2 linked regions of the Phytohabitans houttuyneae genome follow. The protein of the gene in region 1 interacts with the protein of each later gene in a pairwise test. Links are inferred from orthologs where the notes say so. Each region holds a gene or a part of one and is shown on either strand. Other genes may lie near its edges.

Region 1 (11,045 bases):
TGCAAGGAGACCGGCGAGGAGAAGGTGATCCTGACCGCGCTGTGCGGCCACGGCCACCTGGACTTGGCGGCATATGGCGCTTACCTTGCCGGCGACCTCGTCGACCACGAGCTCTCCGAAGCCGACGTCGCCACCGCGGTAGCGGCCCTGCCGAAGGTGCCGGCCTAGCCAGAGCTACCGCGGTGTCCGTCGCGGTCTGGACCCCGCGGCCGACCGACGACGGCCGCGCGGCGTGACAAGCCATGGGCCGCCCGCGGGCCGCGACTCAGCGGCGGGCCGTGCCGGCCGGGGGTTGCGTGCGCAACGGCGGAGGGTGAGGCCGCGGGAGCAACGGTCCGGACCACGACGGGCGTCGCGGTAGCCCAAGTCTTCGGGATCCCCGGCCCTGCGGCTCAGACCTCCTGGAGGCGCTGCGACGCCTCGCGGACGGCGGTCAGTGCGCGCCGCGCGTCGGCGGCCGGCGTGCCGGCGAGGCCGCAGGCCGGCGTCACCACGACCTGGTCGGGCAGGCGCTGATCGGGGAAGCCCAGCTGCCGCCACACGCCGCGCACCTGGTCGGCGACCGCGGCGGAGGTGGCCTGGCCGGAGCCGGCGAAGAGGCCGAGCCCGGCGTCGATCGCCTCGCCCAGCGGGTCGAGCTTGTCCACGAGCGACATGTCGAGCGCCACCGCGGCCGCGCCGCTCGCGCGGACCACGTCGAGAGGTACGTCGGGCGCGCAGCAGTGCAGCACCACCGGCGCGGCGGCCGCCTCCACGACCGTGCGCAGCAGCGAGCCGGCGGTGGTGGACTCGATCGAGCGGTAGGTGTACAGCCCGCTCTCCGTCGCGATCCGCCCGCCCAGCGCCGCGGGCAGGGACGGCTCGTCGAGCTGGAGCAGGATGGTGGCGGCGGGCAGCCGGCGGCGTACGTCGGCCACGTGCGTGCGCAGCCCCTCGGCGAGCGACTCGCTCAGGTCGCGCACCGCACCGTGGTCGCGCAGGATGCGGCCGCCGAGCGCGAGGTCGATGTTGGCGGCGAGCGTGAAGGGCCCGGCCGCCTGCACCTTGAACGTGCCGGCGAACCCGTCGGCCTGCTCGGTCATCTGGTCGAGGTCGCGTTCGAGCAGGTCGAGGGCGCGGCGGCGGTCCCGGCCGGGGCGGGAGGCGACGCGCCAGCGGGCCGCGTAGAGCTCGACGGGCAGCTCGACCAGGAACGCGGCGCCCCGCCCGACCATGTCCGCGCCGGGGCCGCGGTCGGGCAGCTCGGGCAGGTGCGGGAGGTTGGGCAGCTCACCGAGCACGATCTTCTGCGCTTCGGCGACGTCGGTGCCGGGCAGCGAGCCGATGCCCGTCGCCGAACCGCGCGGCCAGGGAAAGTCAGTCACGGCTGCCAATCGTCGCTGAGCCGAGCACGATGTCGCCGGCGGGGTCCGGCCGGTACGCGACGAGCGCCTGCCCGGCCGCCACACCGCGGGCCGGGCGGCGCAGGGCGGCGAGCATGCGGCCGCCGGTCAGCTCGACGGTGGCCGGCACGACCTCGCCGTGCGCGCGCAGCTGGACCTCGCACTCGATCGGGCCCTCCGGCGGCGGGCCACCGGTCCACACCGGACGGTCGGCGGTGACGTCCGAGACGTCGAGCATCTCGGCCGAGCCGACGGTCACGGTGTTGGTGACCGGCGTGATCGACAGCACGTAGCGGGGACGACCGTCCGGCGCCGGCTCGCGGAGGGCGAGGCCGCGGCGCTGCCCCACGGTGTACGCGTACGCCCCTGAGTGCGCACCGAGCACCGCGCCCGTCCGCGCGTCGACGATGTCGCCGGGCGCCTCGCCCAGCCGCTCGGCCAGGAAACGGCGGGTGTCTCCGTCGGCGATGAAGCAGATGTCGTGCGAGTCCGGCTTTTCCGCCACGGCCAGCCCGCGCTCGGCCGCCTCGACGCGCACCTGCGCCTTTGTCGTGTCGCCGAGCGGAAACATCGAGCGGTCGAGCTGGTCGCGGCGGAGCACGGCCAGCACGTAGGACTGGTCTTTGGCCAGGTCGACGCTGCGGCGCAGGAGACCGTCCGCACCGAGGCGCGCGTGGTGGCCGGTCACCACGGCGTCAAAACCGAGGGCCACCGCCCGATCCAGCACCGCGGCAAACTTGATCTTTTCGTTGCAGCGCAGGCAGGGATTGGGGGTACGGCCCGCCGCGTACTCCGCGACGAAATCATCGACCACGTCTTCGTGGAAGCGGTCGGCCATGTCCCACACGTAGAACGGGATGCCGATCACGTCGGCGGCACGGCGGGCGTCCCGGGCGTCTTCGAGCGTGCAGCACCCGCGGGCCCCCGAACGGTAGGTCTGCGGGTTGCGCGCCAGCGCCAAATGGACGCCGGTGACGTCGTGACCGGCGTCGGCCGCCCGTGCGGCCGCCACCGCCGAGTCGACCCCGCCGGACATCGCGGCCAGGACTCTCACCCGACAACCGTAACCGGCAGCGCCAGCCGGCTCGGCTCCGCCTCACTCCGGCGGTGACCGGCATGGCGGCTGCGCGGCCTGGCGAGGCTCACTCGCGGCCCGTCGCGCCGTCTTCGTCCACGAAGTCGAGGAAGGCCCTGGCGAGGGCGGAGGGTCGCCCGCCCGGGCGGTGACCGATGCGCAGCGTGCGCGGCACGCGGGGGTTGAGCGGGATCGGCACCACCCCGGCCGGGTCGCCGTCGAGCATGAGCGAGGGCAGGAGCGCCACGCCCATGCCGGCTCGGACCATGGTCACGATCGTGCTGAGCTGGGTGACCCGGTGGGTTGGGCGGAACACAAGCCCGTGGCTCCCGAAGATCGACTCGACCAGCGGCTCGCACCCGCTCTTGCTGGTCACGAACGCGTCGTCGAGCAGATCCTCGACCCGCACGGCCGCCTCGCCGGCGAGCGGGTGCTCAGGGTGCACAAGCGCCACGAACTCGTCCTCAGCCAGCACCGGCCCCTCGACCACGCCCAGGCCCACGACCACGCAGCTGAGGTCGACGAGGCCGCGCTCCAGCCAGTCGACCATCTCGTCGTCGGTGCCCTCCAGCAGCGAGACGCGGGCCCCCGGGTGCCGCCGCGCGAAGCGGCGCTGGAGCGCGGGGAGCACGGCAAGGTTGGTGCTCGGCATCCCACCCAGGCGCAGCTCCCCCACAAGCTCACCGGCGCTGGCCGCGGCCCGCTCGGCCACCCGGTCGGCCGCACGCACCGCATCCCGCGCGTCGTCGACCACGGCCTTGCCCACCGCGGTGAGCACCGCGCCCACCCGCTCCCGGTCGACGAGGCGCTGACCGAGGTCACGCTCCAGGGCGGCGACGGCGTGCGAGACCGCCGACTGGGTGAGGCCCAGGTCGCGCGCGGCGCGGGTGAAGCTGCCGCGGTCGGCCACCGCGACGAGGGCGCGCAGCTGAGCGAGGTGCATGCAGACTCCTCATGCCGACTATGAGTCATATGAGTTTGACTTGTGGATGCAGCACAGCGTACCCCTGAGGGCATGTCTCGCAAGGATCTGGCGATCCTGCTGTCGGTCGCCGCCGTGTTCGGCGCCTCGTTCCTGTTCATCCGGGTCGCCTCCCCGGTGCTCGGCCCGCTGCCGGTCTCGGCCGGCCGGGTGGCGCTGGGCGCGCTGGTGCCGCTCGTGTTGATCGCGGTGACGCGCCAGCGGCTGGCCGCCGAGCTGCGCGGGCGCTACCGGGACCTGATGGTGGTGGGCTTCCTGCTGGCGGCGCTGCCGTTCACGCTCTTCGCCGTGGCTGAGCTGCGCCTGCCCGCCTCGCTGGCCGCCGTGCTCAACGCCACCACGCCGATCTGGGGCATCGTGGTCGCCCGCATCTGGCTCGGGCAGGCCGCGAGCGGCCGGCGCCTGCTGGGTGGTGCGGTCGGTCTGGCCGGGGTGGCCGCGGCGGTCGGGCTGGGCTCGCTGCCGCTGGACGGCGTCACGCTGGCCGCCACCGGCGCGTGCCTGCTCGCCTCCCTGTCGTACGCGGTGGGCAGCGTGTGGACCGCCCGCCGGCTCGGCGGCACCCCGCCGCTGGTGCTCGCCGCCGGCCAGCAGATCGGTGCCGCGGTGCTGCTGGCCGCCCCGGTCACGGTGGCCGGCACGGCGCACCCGCCGACGGCCAAGGCGGTGGCGGCCGTGGCTGTTCTGGGCCTGGTGTGCACGGGAGTGGCGTTCGTGCTGTGGTTCCGCCTGCTGGCCCGGGTGGGGCCGGTGGCCGCGGTGACGGTGACGCTGCTGGCGCCGGTGTTCGGCGTGCTGTGGGGGCGCTGCTGCTGGGCGAGCCGGTCACGCTCGGCCTGGTGGCCGGCATGGCCGCGGTGCTCGCCGGCGTCTACCTGATCGTCGCCAAGCCGCCGTCGCCTGCGCCGCCGCGATCGGGTGGAGGGCCGGCCTCAGCGGGCAGCGGCCCGCCGCGCCCGCTCGACAGCGCCGGGGAGGGCGGCGACCAGCGCGTCCACGTCGGCGCGCGTCGAGGTGTGGCCGAGCGTGAAGCGGAGCGATGACCGCGCGCGGTCGTCGTCGGCGCCCATCGCCAGCAGTACGTGCGACGGCTGGGCGACCCCCGCCGAGCAGGCCGAGCCGGTCGAGCAGGCGATGTCCTGGGCGTCGAGCAGGAGCAGCAGCGCGTCACCCTCGCAGCCGGGGAAGGACAGGTGCGCGTTGCCCGGCAGCCGGTGGGTCGGGTCGCCGTTGTAGATCGCGTCCGGCACCGCCTGCCGCACCCGGGAGACCAGGTCGTCGCGGAGGGCGCCGAGCCTTGCCGCGGTCTCCTGCTGGGTCTTGACCGCGCTCTCGACCGCGACGGCGAAGGCCGCGATGGCCGGTACGTCGAGCGTGCCGGAGCGCACGTCCCGCTCCTGCCCGCCGCCGTGCAGCAGCGGGGTGCAGGCGATGTCGCGGCCGAGCAGCAGCGCGCCGACGCCGGTGGGGCCGCCAAGCTTGTGGCCGCTGATGGAGAGCGCGGCGGCCCCGCTGGCCGCGAAGTCGACCGGCACCTGGCCGACCGCCTGGACCGCGTCGGTGTGAAACGGCACCCCCGCCTCGGCCGCGAGCGCGGCGAGTGCGGCGGCGGGCTGGAGCGTGCCGACCTCGTTGTTGGCCCACATCGCGGTGACGACGGTGGCCTGGTCGCCGTGCGCGGAGAGGGCGTCGCGCAGCGCCTCGACCGGCACCCGACCCTGCTGGTCGACCTCCAGCCAGGTGACGTCGGCGCCCTCGTGCTCCTCCAGCCAGCGCACCGAGTCGAGCACCGCATGGTGCTCGACCGCGCTGGCGATCACCCGGTTGCGCCCGGCGGCGCGGTCACGGCGGGCCCAGTGCATGCCCTTGACCGCGAGGTTGTCGCTTTCCGTACCGCTACCGGTGAAGATCACCTCGGACGGGCGAGCACCGAGCGCGGCGGCGATCCGCTCCCGCGACTCCTCGACGGTGCGGCGAGCCCGCCGCCCCGGCGCGTGCAGCGAGGAGGCGTTTCCGACGTCGCGGGCGGCGGCGACATACGCCTCGATCGCCTCGCTGAGCATCGGCGTGGTCGCGGCGTGATCCATGTAGGCCATCGCATATCAGCCTAATGCGCCGGGCCGGGGTCATCCCCCGGCCCGGCATGTGACGTGCGCACGCTCTATTTACGTTTGCGGATTTCTTCGGTGGCTTGTGGGACGACTTTGAACAGGTCGCCGACGACGCCGTAGTCGGCGAGTTCGAAGATGGGTGCTTCGGCGTCTTTGTTGACCGCGACGATGGTCTTGGAGGTTTGCATCCCGGCCCGGTGCTGGATCGCGCCGGAGATACCCAACGCCACGTACAGCTGGGGGGAGACGGTCTTACCGGTCTGCCCGACCTGGAACTGGTGCGGGTAGAAACCGGAGTCGACCGCGGCCCGGGACGCGCCGACCGCACCGCCGAGCAGGTCGGCGAGCTCCTCGACGAGTTTGAAGTTGTCGCCGCTGCCCACGCCACGGCCGCCGGAGACGACCACGGACGCCTCGGTCAGCTCCGGCCGGGCACCCTTCGGCTCGACCTTGCGCTCGAGCACCCGGGCCAGCTTCGCCGACTGCTCCACCACCACATCCACCGCCGACACCCGCACGCTGGCCGGCGCCGGGGTCGGGGTCAGCGAGTTGGGGCGGACAGTGACCAGCGGCAACCCGCGAGTCACCCGCGACTTGACGATCGTGGAGCCGGCGAACACCACCTGCGTCGCCACCCCGTCCGCGTCCAGCCCACTAACGTCGGTCAGCAGACCGTTGTCGAGCTTGACCGCGAGCCGGCCGGCGATCTCCTTACCCTCCTGGGTCGAGCCGAGCAGCACCGCGGCCGGCTGCACCGACCGGACCAGCCCGGCCAGCACGGCAGCCTTCGGCGCGACCAGGAACCCGTCCAGATCCTCACTCTCGGCGGCATACACCGTCGCCGCGCCGAACTCGCCCAGCTTTTCGGTCAGAGGAGCGGCCACGCCCGGGCCGCCGAGCACCACCGCCGCCGGGGTGCCCAGCTCACGGGCCAACGTGAGCATCTCCAGGGTGACCTTCTTAACCTCACCACCGGAATGCTCCACGACAACCAAAACCTCAGCCATCGAAACCCCTCCCCTTTTACACAAACTTCTCGGAGGCCAGGAACTCGACCAGCTTCACGCCGCCATCGCCCTCATCAGCGACCTTCTGCCCACCCGAACGCGGCGGCCGCTTACTGTGCTGCACCACCACCGACGACGCACCCGCAAACCCCACCTCAGACGCGGCGATCCCCAGATCGGCCACCGACAGCGTCTGCACCGGCTTCTTCTTCGCCGCCATGATCCCCTTGAACGACGGATACCGCGGCTCGTTGATCGTGTCCCACACCGACACCACCGCCGGCGTCGAAGCGGCCACCACCTCGAAGCCTTCCTCGGTCTGCCGCTCGATCGTCAACGACGCACCGTCCACGGTCAGCTTCCGCGCACCGGTCAACGCGGCGATCCCCAGCCGCTCAGCCAGCATGTGCGCCATCACCTGCACCCGCCCATCGGTCGCCTCCGCACCACACAGCACCAGGTCGGGATTGAGGGTGCCCAACGCCGCCGCCAGCACCTTCGACGTGGCTACCGCGCACGAGCCGTGCAACGCATCGTCCAGCACATGCACCGCCCGGTCCGGACCCATCGACAACGCCTTACGAATCGACTCCGAAGCACCCTGCGGCCCCATCGTCAAGATCGTGACCTCACCACCATGCGCCGCCTGAACCCGCAACGCCTCCTCAATGGCATACTCATCCATCTCATTGATGACATTGCTCGCCGACCCACGGTCGACCGTATTATCACCAGCCCGCAGCGAACGCTCCGCGCTCGAATCCGGCACCTGCTTGACGAGCACCACGATGTTCATCGCGCTTCCAGGACCTCCTGCTTGGGTTAACGCACGTTAACTGAAGTTACCCACCGTCTAGGTTACTCGCCAGTAATAGTGGGATCGGCCACGACCCCCACAGCCGCCTTGACCTTGGCCAGTGCGTCTGCTTCGCGGGCGTTGACGCCATGAGTGGCCTTCGCGGCCTGCTCGACCGCGGTGATCACCGCGGCCTGGTAGTTGTCCACCTCGGACGGTGCCTTCTCCCGCAGGATCGCCATCGACCTCTCCAGCGCGGGCAGCACGAACGCCTCCACCTCAGCGGTGGACGCGCGCGGAAGCTTGGGCAGCGGGCCGGTGCTCAGCACCTCTTTGACCAGCCCGGTCGCCCCGGCCAGCGCGTCGGAGGCGGCGAAGCTCTCGCGGAGCATCGCGAAAAAACCCGGATCGGCGTCGGAGACCAGGAAGACCGCGCCGAATGCGGCCGTCTTCAGGGTGGACTTTTCGTCGGCGGTCAACTCGGTCACGCACACAGGTTACGGGCGAGGCCGGCGGGATAATGGCAGGCGTGCTGGGCGCGATCAAGCGATGGTTCGATCCCGAGGAGGTACGCCGGGTCGGCGCGACGCCCGACTACCGCTTCTCGCTGGCCAACGAGCGCACCTTCCTTGCCTGGATACGCACTGGCCTGGCCCTTGTGGCGGGCGGCCTGGCCACCGCACAGTTCCTGCCGCCGCTGCGGGTCGCCCACCTGCGTGAGGTGATCTCCATCGCACTGCTGCTGTTGGGCGGTGCGGTCGCCGTGCGCGCGGTGGACCGCTGGGCTCGCACCGAGCGGGCGATGCGCCTCGGACGCGACCTGCCCGCCTCCCGCTTCCCCGCCCTGCTCGCGATCCTGGTCGGTGCCGGCGCGGCGCTGCTCGTCGTCGTCGTACTCGTGCAGGCCTTCGATTGATCGACCGATGAGCGACCCCGGGCTGGCCCGCGAGCGCACGTGGCTCGCCTGGTGGCGCACGCTGCTCCTCGCCGGCGGTGTCGCCGTTCTCCTGGCCCGTCTGGCCGCGATCGACGGCGACCTGCTGATCGTGGCGGCCGCCCTGGCCGGCTGGACAGCGCTGTTCGCCGTGGCCTTCTGGCGGTACCGGTCCCGCCGCCCCGGGCCGGGCCCGGCCCTGCCTCTCGTCGCCCTGTTCACGGCCGGCTACGCGGCCCTCGGCACGCTGCTGGTGCTGATCCGTTAGCCAGGGTGGCCATCAGGGGCCATCATTGCGGGATGGCCCGCCTGTACGTGCTCCTCTTCCTGGTACAGATCATCCTCGCTGTCCTCGCGCTGATCAGCTGCCTATCAGCCGAGGAGGACGAGATCCGGGCGCTGCCTCGGCTCGTCTGGGTGCTGATCATCCTGTTCTTCCCGCTGATCGGGTCCATCGCCTGGTTCCTCGCCGGCCGGCCGGCGCGCGAGGGCTCTCCCGGTGGCGGCTGGCGGGCCGCGGGCGGCTTCCCGGAGCCCAAGCGGTCGCGGCCGGTGGCACCGGACGACGATCCGGAGTTCCTTAAGTCGCTGGATGCCGGCAAGTCGCAGCACGACCGGGAGCTGTTCGAAAAGTGGGAGGAAGACCTTCGCCGCCGCGAAGACGAGATGCGCCGCCGCGAAAGCGGTGAGGAGAGCACCTCCTGACCCGACCCCCACACAATCCGGGGGAGAATCGTTTCGTGCAGATCGCGCTGCTCGGTCCGCTCGAGGTGCGCGCCGACTCCGGCGCGTCCCTTGAGGTGGGTGGCGCGCGCCTGCGCAGCCTCCTGATCCGGCTCGCGCTCGACCCCGGCCGGGTCGTCACTACCAGCGCGCTGATCGACTCGCTCTGGGAGGAGGAGCCGCCGGCCGGCGCGTCAAACGCACTCCAGGCCGTGATCTCCCGGCTGCGCCGCGCCCTGCCCGAGGGCGCGATCGAGTCGACCCCGGCCGGCTACCGGCTGGCGGTGCCGCCCGAGGCGGTGGACGCCTGCCGCTTCGAGCGCGACGTGGCCGCCGGGCGGGCCCGCCTTCGCACCGACCCCGCCGGCGCCGCCGTGACGCTGGCCGCCGCACTGGCGCTGTGGCGCGGGCCGGCACTGGCCGACGTCGCGGACGCCGCCTTCGCCCGCGCGCCCGCCGCCCGCCTCAACGAACTGCGGCTGGCCGCGATCGAAGATCGGGTGGACGCCGCGCTGGCACTCGGCGACGGGGGCGGCTTCGTGCCCGAGCTGGAGTCGCTGGCGCTGGCCCACCCGCTGCGCGAGCGCCTGGCCGGGCAGCTGATCCGGGCGCTGCGGGGCGCCGGCCGGCCGGCGGAGGCGCTCGCGGCGTACGACCGGCTGCGCTCCTCGCTCGCCGAGTCGCTCGGCACCGACCCGTCACCCGAGCTGGCGGCCCTGCATCTCACGTTGCTGAAGGACACGGACGCGCCGCCGGCACCCCTGCCGACCACCAACCTGCCCGCGACGCTGACCAGCTTCGTCGGCCGCGACGACGACGTGACGAAGGTCACGAAGGTGATCGCTGAGTCCCGCCTCACCACGCTGATCGGGCCGGGCGGCGCGGGCAAGACAAGGCTCGCCATGGAGTCCGGACGGGCGATGCTCGACCAGGCGCCGGACGGGGTGTGGCTGGTCGAGTTCGCGCCGCTGACCGACGGCGCCGAGCTCGCCTCGATCGTGCTGTCAACGCTCGGCCTCCGCGAGTACCCGCTGGTCTCGGGGCGCGGCCAGATGCCGCAGGAGAGCGTCGACGCGCTCACCCGGCTGCAGGGCGCGTTGGGCGATCGGCGGGCGCTGCTCATCCTGGACAACTGCGAGCACCTCGTGGCGGCCGCCGCCCCGCTGGCCGAGAGCCTGCTGGTGCGCTGCCCGCACCTGCGCGTGCTCGCCACAAGCCGCGAGCCGCTGGGCATCACCGGCGAAGCGCTGTTTCCGGTCGAGCCGCTGGCCCTGCCGCCCGACGGGGTGGCCGCGGCCGACGCGCTCGCGTATCCGGCCGTGCGCCTCTTCGCCGACCGCGCGGCGGCGGTGCGCCCGAGGCTCACGGTCACCGACGCGGTGGTCGAGATCTGCCGCGCGCTCGACGGCATGCCGCTCGCCATCGAGCTGGCCGCCGCCCGGCTGCGCGCGCTCACACCCGAGCAGGTCGCGGTCCGCCTCACCGACCGTTTCCGGCTGCTGAACGCGGGCAGCCGCACCGCGCTTCCCCGCCACCAGACGCTCCGCGGGGTCATCGACTGGAGCTGGGAGCTGCTCGACGACGCCGAGCGCGCGCTGTGGTGCAGGCTGGCCGTCTTTTCCGGCTCGGCGAGCCTTCCGGCGATCGAGGAGGTGTGCGGCGGCGAGGCGCTCGACGAGCTGGCGGCGCTGGTCGACAAGTCCCTCGTGGTCGCGGATCCCGACGGCCGGTACCGGATGCTGGAGACCATCAAGGCGTACGGGCTGGAGCGGCTCGGCGAGTCCGGCCTGACACAGGCCACGCGCCGGGCACACGCCCGGTACTTCCTGCGCCTGGCCCGCAGCGCCGACCGCCACCTGCGCTCGCGCGCCCAGGTGGAGTGGCTGGCCCGCCTCGACGCCGACCACGACAACGTGCACGCGGCGGCGCGGTGGGCGATCGCCGCGGGCGAGGCACGCCTGGCGGTGGGCTTCGCGGCCGCGCTCGGCTGGTACTGGTGGATGGGCGGCCGCCGCGCCGAGGGGCCGAGCTGGCC
Region 2 (11,232 bases), on another replicon or contig:
CCTCCTCCGGGCGCTCCTCGGCAAGCTCGGCCCGGAGCAGCTCCAGCGAGGCGGTGAGCCGCTCGCCGTCCTTGAGCCGGACGTCGGCGGCGCGGGCGTCGTCGGCCAGCCCGCGCAGCTGCACCTCCAGCTCGTCCAGCAAAGCATTGGCCTCGCGCCGCTGCTGCTCGTACCGCGCCCGCGCGGTCAGCACCTCGTGCAGGTGCTCGCCGGCCACCCGGGCGAGCTCGTCGGCCTGCGCCGGCGCCGGGGTGGCTTCCACGGCCGCCAGCAGCCGGGACACCTCCAGCGCGCCGGTCCGGTCGAACCGCTGGCGCACGGCCGGATCGACCTCGCCGAGCGCGCGGCGGGTCTCGGTGAGCCGGTCGCCGGCGTACTGCCGGTCCCGCGCGGCCAGGGCACGGGCCTCGACGAGGCGCCGCTCGATGGCGTCGAGTCGCCGCTCCTCGGCGTGCAGGGCACCGAGCGAGCTCGCGCCGGCGATCGCCGCCGACGCGGCGGTCAGCTCGGCGGCCAGCTCCTCGGTCGGTACGCCGGTCTGCTCGGCGAGCGCCGCGCGGCGGGACACCAGCACGGTGCAGCGCACCGTGGCCCGGTCGCGGGCGGCGGCGACCGCCACCCGTTGCTGCCGCTCCGCCTCCTCACGCCGGCGCCGCTGCCGCTCGGCGCGTTGCTGTGCGGCCCGCTCCAGGCGTTCGGCGATGCTGCGCGCCAGGCTGTACTTGGGTGACCTGCTCATGGTGTCGGCTCCTCTGCGGGCGGGGCGGCGCGCGTCAGGGCGAGGCTCGCCTCGAGGCGTTCCCGGAAGTCGGGCACGGGCGGTACGCCGGTGAAGTGGACGGTGCCGTCGCCGGCGATGTCGAACTGGAGCCCGGCGCTGCGGTCGTCAGTGGCGTCGAGGGGGCGTGGCGTCCGGTCAGGTGGTGCACGCGCTGGTTGGTCGAGGCCCGCCAGCGCAGGTCGGCGTGTTTGGCGCGCAGGTACGGCCCGTCGACCAGCAGGTCGAGCGCGTCCAGCAGAGCGTGCTGGTCCGGCGTGCCATGACGGCGCAGGTGCGACAGCGTGTAGCCGGTGTAGCTGAGCACCGACATGTCGCGGCGTGCGCGTACCCGCCGCACGAGGTCGGCCGCCGCGCCGGCCTGGTCGAACGGCTCACCGCCGGAGAGGGTGAGCCCGTCCACCGCCTCGTGGACGATCCGCTCGGCCAGCTCGGCCACGGGCAGCCAGCTGCCACCCTCGGCAGGAATCCACTGTGGAGATATGCAGCCCGCGCAGCCGATGCCGCAGCCCTGTACCCACACGCCGAACCGGACGCCGGGCCCGAGGACCGTGCACCGCGGCTGGGTCTCCGCCACGCGTAGCGCAAGGGCGGGTGCGCCGCTCATGCCGTCACCGCGCCCATCAGCGGCTCGCCACGTAGAGGATCAGCAGGATGATGGCGACCGCGATGACCGCCGCCCAGCCGGCGGACGTACCGGTGCTCTTGACCGGCTTGGCGGGGTTCGCCGGCTGCGGTCCGCCCTGCGCGGGCGCGGCCTGCGGCGTCGCGGGCTTCAGCGGCACCGTCGGCTGGGCCGCGGTCTGCTGGCCCACCGTGGGCTGGTGCGGCGTCGTCCGGCGCGGCGGCGGCCCCGTCGGCGCGCTGGGCTTCGGCGGTGGCGGGTAGGGGCTCGACGCAGGTCGGGCCGGTGCCCGCGTGGGCGGCCGGGTCGGGCGGGTGGGCTGGGTGCGGGCCGGCGGTGCCTGCCGGACCGGGCGCTTGGGCTGCACCGGCGCGGTGCGCGTGATGGGCACCGGGGGCGTCCAGCCGGCCGGCACCGGGAAGTGGTCGGACAGGCCGTTCGCCGCGCGGTAGCACCAGATGCACGACGGCAGCGACCGGTGGTACGCGTGCATGGGGTTGTAGCGGCAGCCCATCAGCTCGAAGGCGGCCTGCTGCAGCGCCGCCGCCCACTGCCAGGCGGGCGGGCGCTGGGCGGGGTCGGCGTGCCCGGCCGCGAAGCACTGGCGCAGCAACGTGAGAACGCCGGGCGGCAGGACCGTCGGTGGTAGCAGGTCCGGGCGCTGGACCATCCGCTCCGGGTGCGTGATCCAGTTGTTCTGCCGGCGGATGTTGTTTTCGATGCCCTCCTCGCCGCCGGCGGCCGGTACCCCCTCGAACGGGTGCTGGCCCTCCAGCAGCAACTCGCAGACGATGATCGCCAGCGAGAAGAGGTCGTGCTCGGCGGAGGTCATCGTGGGGTGCCCGGAGAGCATCTCGGGCGAGGCGTACTCGGGGTGACCTCGCTGGACGGGAAGAACGTGCCGGTGCGCGGGTCGGTGAACTGCACCGTGTCGCAGTCGATCAGCGTCACGTAGCCGCCGCGGTTGACAAGCATGTTGTTGGGCGTCAGGTCGCCGACGATCACACTGACGCCGTGCAGCATCTGCACCAGCCGGGCGATCCGCTCCGCGATGGCGAGGTTTGTGCGCCAGGTCGGCTCGGCCAGAAACTCGGCGCGCCGCTCCGGGTCGAGCAGCCGGTGCACGGTGACGCCGCTGACCCGGGGGAGCACCACCGCCCGCGTGGCGCCGGTCTCGTCGACCAGCGGGGCGCGCGGCCAGGCCACGTGCAGGTGGTCGGCCCGGTCGCCGGTCCAGCCGCCGGGCGGCAGCGCGCAGAGCGCCTGGATCCGCTCCTGCGCCGGGGCGTGGCCCTCGAAGTAGATCTTCATGCAGGCGACGTCCGTGTCCGCGATGGTGCGGACAGTGCTGCGCAGCCCGCTGCCGAGCTCTTCCGCGCCGGGGCGGACCGCTCGGCCGTTGGGCAGGCGCAGCTGGCTCACCGGCGGACCGCCAGGATCATCGTCTTGTCGTCGCCCGAGGTGCCGGCGAACTCCTGCGACAGCAGCTTGCGGGTCAGCTCGTTCGCGTCGTTGGCCGGGTTGGCGAAGTACCGGAAGTACCCGGTGAAGCTGGCCGGCGCCATCGGCAGCAGGTCCCCGTTCGGACCGTGGTCGTAGTCGAGGAGGCCCTCGATGAGGCCGTCGGTGCACAGCGCGACCCCGTAGACGGCCGGGTCGTAGAGCACCTCGCGGCGCAGCCATGCCTCCCGCCCGGAGGAGGTCAGAAAGACGGTCTGGCCCGCGTCGCCGCGGTCGACCGGCGGCGGTACGACGAGGTGGGCGCCGCCGGGGTCGCGGCCGACCACGACGAACCCGTCGCCGACGGACACGCAGCAGAACCACGGCGGCGCCATGACCACGGCCAGCACGGTGGTGGCGAACTGGGCGCGGGCCGCCTTGGCGGACGTGCCGCGGGCGACCGCCTGGCGGTTGATGTCCTCGACCGCGCTCTCGACCCGCTGGTCGAACCAGGCGACGCAGAGCTCCGTGTAACGGGCGGCCGCCGCGCGCCACTCGTCGGCCGTGCCGGGCAGCCGCCCGCCGAAGATCTCCTGCCCGGCGTCGGCGGCCGCCTCGACGGCGAAGAGCGCGCCGAGCGCCGAGCGCGGCTGCGAGCCCGCGCCGTCGGCCACCGCCAGCACCTGCGCGCCGCTGGGCAGCGGCTCGCACTTCATCGCGTCCTGGTTCTGCGCGCCGAGCTTGACGTGGTTGGGCCCGATGGTGGAGGCGGGCACGATCCGCCACGTGCCGGCCGAGTTGGGTGCGGCCATCACTGGTCCTCCAGCCAGCGGCGCATCTTCTCGCTCTCCTCGTGCCGCTGCCGCACGCCCCGGTAGAACGTGTTGGCGTCGGTGTTGCGGGACGCGTCGCGCAGCTGGCCGATCGACGCCGACATCAGGCGCATGACCTGGGCGAAGTCGACGCCCGACAGGTGGTACGAGGACTCCGGTGCCAGCCCGCGCAGCACGTTTTCGTCGTGGCCGTGCACGCCGAGCGCGAAGAAGAGCAGGTGGTTGCCGGCCTCGTGGCTGCGCAGCACCGGGGCGAGGTCGCGCCAGCGGTCGGTCGGCTGGCCGCTCTCGTCGGTCGGTACCCCGTCGGTGATCAGGTGCATGATCGGCCGGTACGCGAGCGGCACCCCGCCGGCGCGCAGCGTCTCCTTGCGGGCCGCGATGATCTGCAGCGCGTACTGCAGCGCCTCGACCATCGGGGTCAGCCCGCCCGCCTCGAGCTTCGGCGGGTTGAAGTCGGTGATCGGCACGAACGGCTCCACGGCCTGGCCACCGCTGCGGCCGGACGGGTCGACCGCCACGACGTGGTCCTTGCCGAAGGTGACCAGCGCGATCTCGCCGGTGCGCCGCAGGGCGTCGTCGCGCTGGAGCTCGGTGCGCCAGGTCTGTAGGGCGGAGTTCAGCTGGTCGATCGCTCCGTTCTGGGACATCGAGCCCGAGGTGTCCACCACCAGCGTGAGCAGCAGTCGGCCCTTCGCGGACCGTACGGGGGGCAGCGCGTCGGTTGTCATGTACTTCGTCCTTAGCCGGTGAGGTTCAGCGGTGGATCGGCGAAACGGTGAGGGGGTCCGGGTGCCCGCGGTCGACGACCTGGAGCGGCTGTCCCGGCAGGGCGCCGATGCCCGCCGGTTCGAGTACCGCCCAGACGATGAGGCCGTCGACGTCGACGTAGCCGCCGTCCGGTCCGAAGTGGGTGCGCGCGACGACCTCGTCGCCGCGGCGGGGACGCGACGTCGAGGGCGCTGAGGTACCGGGTCCGCTGTGCCGCGGGGCGGGCGCCGGTGGCGGGTCGAACAAGCTGTTGGACGCGGGCCCCGAAGGGGAGGCGGCGAACCGGCGCTGGCGTTGCGGCGCGGCCGACTCGCGCGGCACGGGCGTCGGGTGGCGCTGCGGCTGGTGGGGGTGACCGGGGTGCGCGTTCAGCGGCACGGCCGTGCGCTGCGGGCCGTTTCTCTGGCCGTGGCGAGCGGCCCACCAGATGACCAGCGCCGGCGCGAGGAGCAGGCCGACGGTGGCGAGCCCCAGGATGCTCAGGCCGGTGAGGAACGCGGCCGCCAGGCTGAAGCTGGACCCGGTCGACCGCGTCGTCGTGAAGAGCCCGTTCGCGCCCTCCGGCTTCGGTCCCTTCCCGTACAGCGAGTCGACGATCATGGCGGGCTCCACATCCGTCGTCTGGCGCACGACCGTGACCTGGTGCTCGAACCGGGCCAGGGTCATGCACAGGGGTGTCTTGGCCTCGGTCGAGCAGGTGTTGCGCCGCGGCGAGTCGATGACGACAAGCACCGTGTCCCGGCCGCGGCCCTCGGCCGTCGCCTCCTCCAAGGCCGCGACGAGCTTGGGGTTTCGCCGCTGGTCCAGGTCGGCGAGCAGCACAGTGGTCTGCTCCTGACCGCCTTGGCCGAGCCCGACCAGAAGGGGAAGGAACACCGCGGCCACCAAGGCGACGATCGCCAGAATGGTGCCCTTCGGAATGGCCGGTGACTGTCGTTGCTGCATTGTCGCCACGAGCAGACGTTCAACCAGGGCGGATGCATTGTCCAGCACTTAGTGAACATCCGGACAAGCCGCGTTCAGAAAGTCATCGACGTCCTTGATATTTGACGCGTTTCCGCAGGTGAAGGCGGTATTTTGGCGCTCGGTAAAAAGATTGGGGAAAGCGAATGCGACGGCGTAATCCGCGCGGGTGATTGGCGCTGCGAAATGGATCGTGTAAGCGATTCGGAATGGCTCACCCAAATGGTGGACCCCGCTCCGCCGAGCGTCAACTCCCGTTAGGTACTCAGGAGACGCGGCGCACGTCGAAGGCGGGTGAGCCGTCAACCTCCGTCGCACCCAGGTACTCCTGGCCGCGCATCCGGCACCAGGCGGGGATGTCGTTTGCCGCCGCCGGGTCGTCCGCGAGCACGCGCACCACCTCGCCGACCTCGACCTCGGGCAACCGCCGGGCCAGGGCGATCACCGGCAGCGGGCACCGCTGGCCCCGGCAGTCGAGCACGCTCACAACCCCACCACTCCCGCTTCGGCGCGCAGGTCGGCCACGATGCCGGGCAGCTCCGCGAGGAAGCGGTCCACCTTGGCCGCCGTGCTCTGCCGGTGCAGCGACACCCGGACGTTGCCGTGCGAGAGCACGCCCATCGCCTCCAGCACGTGGCTCGGGTGCAGCGTGGACGACGTGCATGAGGAGCCCGAGGAGACCGCGAAGCCCTGGCGGTCCAGGGCGTGCAGCAGCGCCTCGCCGTCCACGTACAGGCAGGAGAACGTCACGAGGTGCGGCAGCCGGGCGTCCGGGTCGCCGACCACCTCCACGTCCGGCACGGTGGCGGCCACCGTGGTGCGGATGCGGTCGACCAGGGGCGCCAGGCGCGCGGCCTCGGCGGCCTGCTCCGCGGCGACGGCACGCAGGGCGGCCGCGGCGGCGACGATCGCGGGCAGGTCGCGGCCCGTGTCCCGGCCGCCATCCTGGGGGTACGGCGAGACCCAGCGCGTTCCCTTGCGCACGACCAGGAGCCCGACGCCGGCCGGGCCGCCCCACTTGCGGGCGCTCGCGGTGAGCAGGGACCAGCCGTCGGGCACCGGTACCCGCCCGACCGACTGGGCGGCGTCCACATAGAGGGGTACCCCGTGCGCCGCGCACGCCTCGGCGGCCTCGGCAACCGGCTGCAGCGTGCCCACCTCGTGGCTGGCGCTGATCAGAGCGGCCAGGGCCACACCGCCGCCGCCGACCGCGTCACGCCAGGCGTCGAGGTCGAGGCGGCCCAGGCGGTCGACGGGCACGCTCACCCCGCCGTCGGCGGCCGCGTGGAGCACGGCGGAGTGCTCGATCGCCGAGTGCACGACCGCGGAACCGACCCTGCGTCGACCGATGCGGGCACCGGCGACCGCCAACCGCGCCGCGGCGGTGCCGTCCGGTGCGAAGGCGAGCTCGTCGTCGCGTACCCCCAGAATCTCGGCGGTCGCGGCCCGGGCCGCGTCGAGAAGCTGGCGTGCCCGGCGGGCCTGCGTGTAGAGCTTGCCGGGGTCGGCCCAGCCGTCGTCGAGGGCGGCGAGCAGCGCCTGGCGCGCGACCGGGTGCAGCGGCGCGCCCGCCGCCGCGTCAAAGAACGCCTGCATGCCAGCGACGCTACCCACCCCCACGACGTGTAGTAGATGCATGGTCGAGTAATGTGCGGCTTGCTCGCTACGGCACTGCTAGGGAGGCAGGACCAGGTGATCGCAAGGGGTGCGCACGGCCAGACGGGCCGGGTTGGCCGGCTCGCCGGGCTCGGCGCCGGCGCTCTGGCACTGTCCCTGTTGGGGGCTGTGACGTCGGCTCGGCGTTCGATGGGTTCGGCTGGCCGGAAAACGGCATCACGCCGCAGGCCAACCGGATGTACGACCTGTGGATCGGCTCGGTCATCGCGGCTCTCGCCGTCGGCGCGCTGGTGTGGGGCCTGATCTTCTGGTGCGTGGTGCGCTACCGCAAGCGGGGCGACCAGCTGCCGGTGCAGACCCGCTACAACATGCCGATGGAGTTCCTCTACACGATCGCTCCGATCCTGGTCGTGTGCGTGCTCTTCTACTACACGGCGGTCGTGCAGACCGACGTGGACAGGGTCAAGAACGACCCGAACATGGTCACCGTCGAGGTTGTCGCCTTCAAGTGGAACTGGCAGTTCAACTACCGCGACGGCGCCGGTGAGGACGCCAACACGGTCGCCTCCACGCTCGGCTCGAGCGACGTGATCCCGGTGCTGGTGCTTCCGACCGGGCGACGCATCCGCTTCGAGGAGACGAGCAAGGACGTCATCCACTCGTTCTGGGTGCCCGAGCTGCTCTTCAAGCGCGACGTCTTCCCCGGCAACGTGCGCAACGTCTTCGAGGTCGAGAGCATCAACCAGGAAGGGCCGTACGTCGGGCGTTGCGCCGAGCTGTGCGGCACGTACCACTCGATGATGAACTTCGAGCTGCGGGTGGTCTCGCCGGACGAGTTCGACCGCTTCTTGCAGGCCAAGCGGGACGGTGCCACGACGCAGGAGGCGCTGACCTCGATCGGTGAGGAGCCGTTGGCGACGACGACCAAGCCGTTCGACACCAAGCGCACCGTGTCGAACTTCAACCCGTCCGGCGGAGAATGAGGCTGCGCGATGAAGACTGAGTGGCGGATCTTCGGCATCGTGTCCGCGTTCCTGTTCGTCGCCTGCGCCGTCTACGCCTGGTGGACGTGGTACGACATGGAGCTCGACTGGGTGGGCACGGTCGCCCTCCTGCTCTCGGGCCTGCTGACCAGCATGTGCGGCGGCTTCTTCTGGTTTGTCTCCCGCCGCATCGACCCGCGCCCCGAGGACCGGCCCGACGCCGAGGTCGCCGAGGGTGCGGGCGAGATCGGCTTCTTCAGCCCGGGCAGCTACTGGCCCTTCGGCCTGGCACTCGCCGCGACGGTGGCCGGCCTCGGCCTTGTCTTCTGGATGGTCTGGCTGCTGGCGGCCGGCATGATCGCGGTAACCGCCGCGACGTGTGGCCTGCTCTTCGAGTACTACACCGGCACCCGCCGCACCGCCGAGCACTAGGTTTGCGCGGGCCCGCCGCGTGGCGCGGCGCGGCGGCCCCTCTCTCTCGGCGTTGATCAGGGACTTTGTGGGCGGACGCGCCGGGCGACACGCCAACCAACTCCCTGATCAACCCGCGGGGCCGGTGCGGGCGGTAAGGGCGGCCAGGCGTTCGGTGGAGATGCATGACACCAGGCAGCGTTCCTTGGCGTTGCCCATCAGCTGCGCGGTCCACGTCGTGAAGCCGCCGTCGCCGATCTCGTCGCTGCCGGCGGCGATGCGGATGGCGCCCTCGACGTAGTAGCCGCGGCCGTGCTCGCGATCCGGCAGTTCGGTGACGGGCACCGCGGGTGCCACGGTGTCGCGGACGCGCTCCCGGAGCACCGGGCTGTCGAAAATCGTGAACAGCAGGCGGGGCTCGACCTCCGCCGGCAGGACGCTGTGCCAGTAGCGCAGGTGGCGGGTGAGCAGCCGGGCCTGCGTGGTGCCGGAGCCGGTGTCGCGGGCGCTGGAGACAAGCGCGAATAGCCGGAAGTGCGAGCCGAAGCCGGCCGGGAAGCGCTGGGCCCGCAGCATCCGGTGGCAGGCGGCTACGTGCACCTCGCCGCCGGCCGGCTGGCTCAGGCGGCGGTGGGCCGCCTCGATGGCGAGTGCGTTCGTGGAGTCGCTGACCACCTCGGCGGTGCGCACGGTCGAGACGATCCTGTCCTGGCTCTGCGGGGTGACCGCCGCGCAGGTGCCGAGCGGCACGACGGGGGAGAGCTCCACGCCCTCAAAGTCGGCGGGCAGCAGCCGCCACATGCGCGCCTCCAGGTCGGCCAGCGCGCGCGGGTCGCTGGCCGCCGGGCGCACGAACCGGTCCTCGCGCCAGCGCCGCACGAGGTCGGCCGGGCGTACACGGGAGGCGCGGGCGCGGGCCACCGACAGCAGCAGCGTCTGCAGGTCGGACGAGGAGAGCCCGGCCAGCGACTCGCGGGTGCCGGCGGGGAGCTGGGACCAGACCCGCCGTTCAGCGTCGTTCACATGGCCACGGTGGCCCGTAAAGCCCTCGGGGGTCCAACCGATATAGGTCAGGCGGCGCGGCGCTGCTGTGGCGCTATGGCGCTGCCCTTGTCGCGTAGCCACACCCGCAGCGTGAACGGTGCGACAACCACCGCGGTGCCGCATCCGGTGCAGAGCAGTTCGGGAAACTCGTCGGCGCTCTCGTCTTCGGCGGGCAGGGCCTCGAAGGCCATCTCGGCCTGACAGATGGCACAGTGCATCTCTCGCACGGGTCTCTCCTCTGCTAGGAAAGCGGGAATTACCCGGTTGTGGTTCTCACGCTGCCACGACCCGCACGCCAGATGTCGGAAATCCGACCGGCGTGTCGCGCACATGTTCGAACGGCTGCCCCTTACGTGCGCTCGGCGGCCCGTACGGCGTTGCGGAAGAGCATGGCCACCGTCGTGGGGCCGACGCCGCCGACCCGTGGCGTGATCGCGCCGGCCACCTCGGCGCAGGCCTCGTCGACGTCGGGGAGCAGGCGCCGGCCCGCGTACCGCACGCCGGCTCCGATCACCACGGCGCCGGGCCGCACGTGCTCGGGCTGGATGATGCCGGGCACGCCGGCCGCCGCGACGAGGATGTCGGCCCGCTGGGTGTACCGGGGCCAGTCCGGCACGCCCGTGTGCACCACCGTGACGGCGGCGTTGGCGGTGGGGCGCTTCTGGGCGAGCAGCATCGCGAGCGGGCGGCCGAGCGTGGCGCCCCGCCCCAGGATCACCACCTCGCGGCCGGAGACGGGGATCTCGTAGTGGGCGAGCAGCGCCTCGATGCCCGCCGGCGTGCACGGCAGCGGGCCGGGCAGGCCCACGGCGAGGCGACCCATGTTGAGCGGGTGCATGCCGTCGACGTCCTTGTCCGGGTCGATGGTCTGCAGCGCCGCGTCGTAGTCCAGGTGGGACGGCACGGGGTACTGGACGAGCAGCCCGTGCACCGCCGGGTCCGCGTTGAAGCCGTCGATGGCCCGGTGCAGGTCGGCCTGCGTGGCCGTGGCCGGCAGGTGCTCGTGCGGTGAGGCGAAGCCGAGCTCGGCGGCCTGGCGCTGCTTGATGCGGATGTAGCCGGCGCTGGCGTCGTCGTCCCCGACCAGGATCGTGGCGAGGCTTGGAGTGACGCCGCGCTCGCGCAGGGCGGCGACGCTGGCCGCGGTCTGCGCCATGACGGCCTCGGCGACGGGTGCGCCGGGCAGCAGACGGGCGGTGGTGGGCATGCGCGCTCCTCGGCGCGGGCACCCAGGCGGTCGGCGCCCGCGACGCCGGCTCCCCGATGGTTGAGACCCATCCTCGTGCCGCCAGTCGCTGTCCCGACCATCATGCCGGACGCGCGAAACGAGAAGGCCGCGGCCCGCTGACGCGGACCGCGGCCTCCTGCCGTACGGGTGACTACTTGGTGATCTCCTCGCGGTCCGGCCGCGGTGAGACCGGTGGGTGGCCGGGCGAGACCGGGGCCTCGGCGGGCTTTTCGATCGGGAAGAAGAAGCCGCGGATCGCGGGGCCGAGCGCGCCGAGCCGGTTCATCTTCTTCGGCACCACCCAGCCCGCGTAGTCCAGGCTGCCGTGGCCGTGCTCGTCGACCGGCGCGAGCGGTTGGTGTACCTCGATGAAGCGTCCGTCCGGCAGTCGGCGGATGATGCCGGTCTCGACGCCGTGTGCGAGGACCTCGCGGTCGTGCTGTTGCAGGCCAAGGCAGATCCGGTAGGTGATGTAGTAGGCCAGTGGTGGCGCGATCAGCAGGCCGATGCGGCCGGCCCAGGTCATCGCGTTGAGGCTG

The links.
Region 2: the proteins of Phou_RS11695 (region 1) and Phou_RS47450 interact in binary tests that used the Escherichia coli proteins (3 or more experiments, as listed by UniProt). The link is inferred for Phytohabitans houttuyneae from one-to-one orthologs.

Annotation. Positions count from the first base shown.
Region 1 is NZ_BLPF01000001.1:2,656,280-2,667,324, forward strand. Bases 3,454-6,226 are described here. They hold Phou_RS11695 (cysteine desulfurase family protein), read right to left. Parts: upstream 5,536-6,226; coding sequence 4,372-5,535; downstream 3,454-4,371. Other genes in these bases: Phou_RS11690 (DMT family transporter), read left to right, coding at 3,473-4,318; Phou_RS11700 (electron transfer flavoprotein subunit alpha/FixB family protein), read right to left, coding at 5,601-6,226. Also shown: Phou_RS11670 (TrpB-like pyridoxal phosphate-dependent enzyme), read left to right, coding at 1-168; Phou_RS11675 (uroporphyrinogen decarboxylase/cobalamine-independent methonine synthase family protein), read right to left, coding at 393-1,364; tRNA 2-thiouridine(34) synthase MnmA, read right to left, coding at 1,357-2,436; Phou_RS11685 (LysR family transcriptional regulator), read right to left, coding at 2,525-3,400; more of Phou_RS11700, read right to left, coding at 6,227-6,557; Phou_RS11705 (electron transfer flavoprotein subunit beta/FixA family protein), read right to left, coding at 6,574-7,353; Phou_RS11710 (hypothetical protein), read right to left, coding at 7,416-7,841; Phou_RS11715 (YidH family protein), read left to right, coding at 7,883-8,269; Phou_RS11720 (DUF202 domain-containing protein), read left to right, coding at 8,277-8,555; Phou_RS11725 (PLD nuclease N-terminal domain-containing protein), read left to right, coding at 8,588-8,992; Phou_RS11730 (AfsR/SARP family transcriptional regulator), read left to right, coding at 9,028-11,045. UniProt on the Escherichia coli protein: Master enzyme that delivers sulfur to a number of partners involved in Fe-S cluster assembly, tRNA modification or cofactor biosynthesis. Catalyzes the removal of elemental sulfur from cysteine to produce alanine.
Region 2 is NZ_BLPF01000004.1:1,163,774-1,175,005, forward strand. Bases 4,287-7,246 are described here. They hold Phou_RS47450 (sulfurtransferase TusA family protein), read right to left. Parts: upstream 5,898-7,246; coding sequence 5,676-5,897; downstream 4,287-5,675. Other genes in these bases: Phou_RS47440 (vWA domain-containing protein), read right to left, coding at 4,287-4,407; Phou_RS47445 (hypothetical protein), read right to left, coding at 4,433-5,401; Phou_RS47455 (cysteine desulfurase family protein), read right to left, coding at 5,894-7,006. Outside these bases: Phou_RS47415 (hypothetical protein), read right to left, coding at 1-739; Phou_RS47420 (4Fe-4S single cluster domain-containing protein), read right to left, coding at 774-1,385; Phou_RS54835 (hypothetical protein), read right to left, coding at 1,402-2,235; Phou_RS47430 (hypothetical protein), read right to left, coding at 2,232-2,825; Phou_RS47435 (protein phosphatase 2C domain-containing protein), read right to left, coding at 2,822-3,655; more of Phou_RS47440, read right to left, coding at 3,655-4,286; Phou_RS47465 (cytochrome c oxidase subunit 4), read left to right, coding at 8,020-8,442; Phou_RS47470 (hypothetical protein), read right to left, coding at 8,551-9,444; Phou_RS47475 (hypothetical protein), read right to left, coding at 9,492-9,683; Phou_RS47480 (bifunctional 5,10-methylenetetrahydrofolate dehydrogenase/5,10-methenyltetrahydrofolate cyclohydrolase), read right to left, coding at 9,815-10,672; qcrB (cytochrome bc1 complex cytochrome b subunit), read right to left, coding at 10,845-11,232. UniProt on the Escherichia coli protein: Sulfur carrier protein involved in sulfur trafficking in the cell. Part of a sulfur-relay system required for 2-thiolation during synthesis of 2-thiouridine of the modified wobble base 5-methylaminomethyl-2-thiouridine (mnm(5)s(2)U) in tRNA.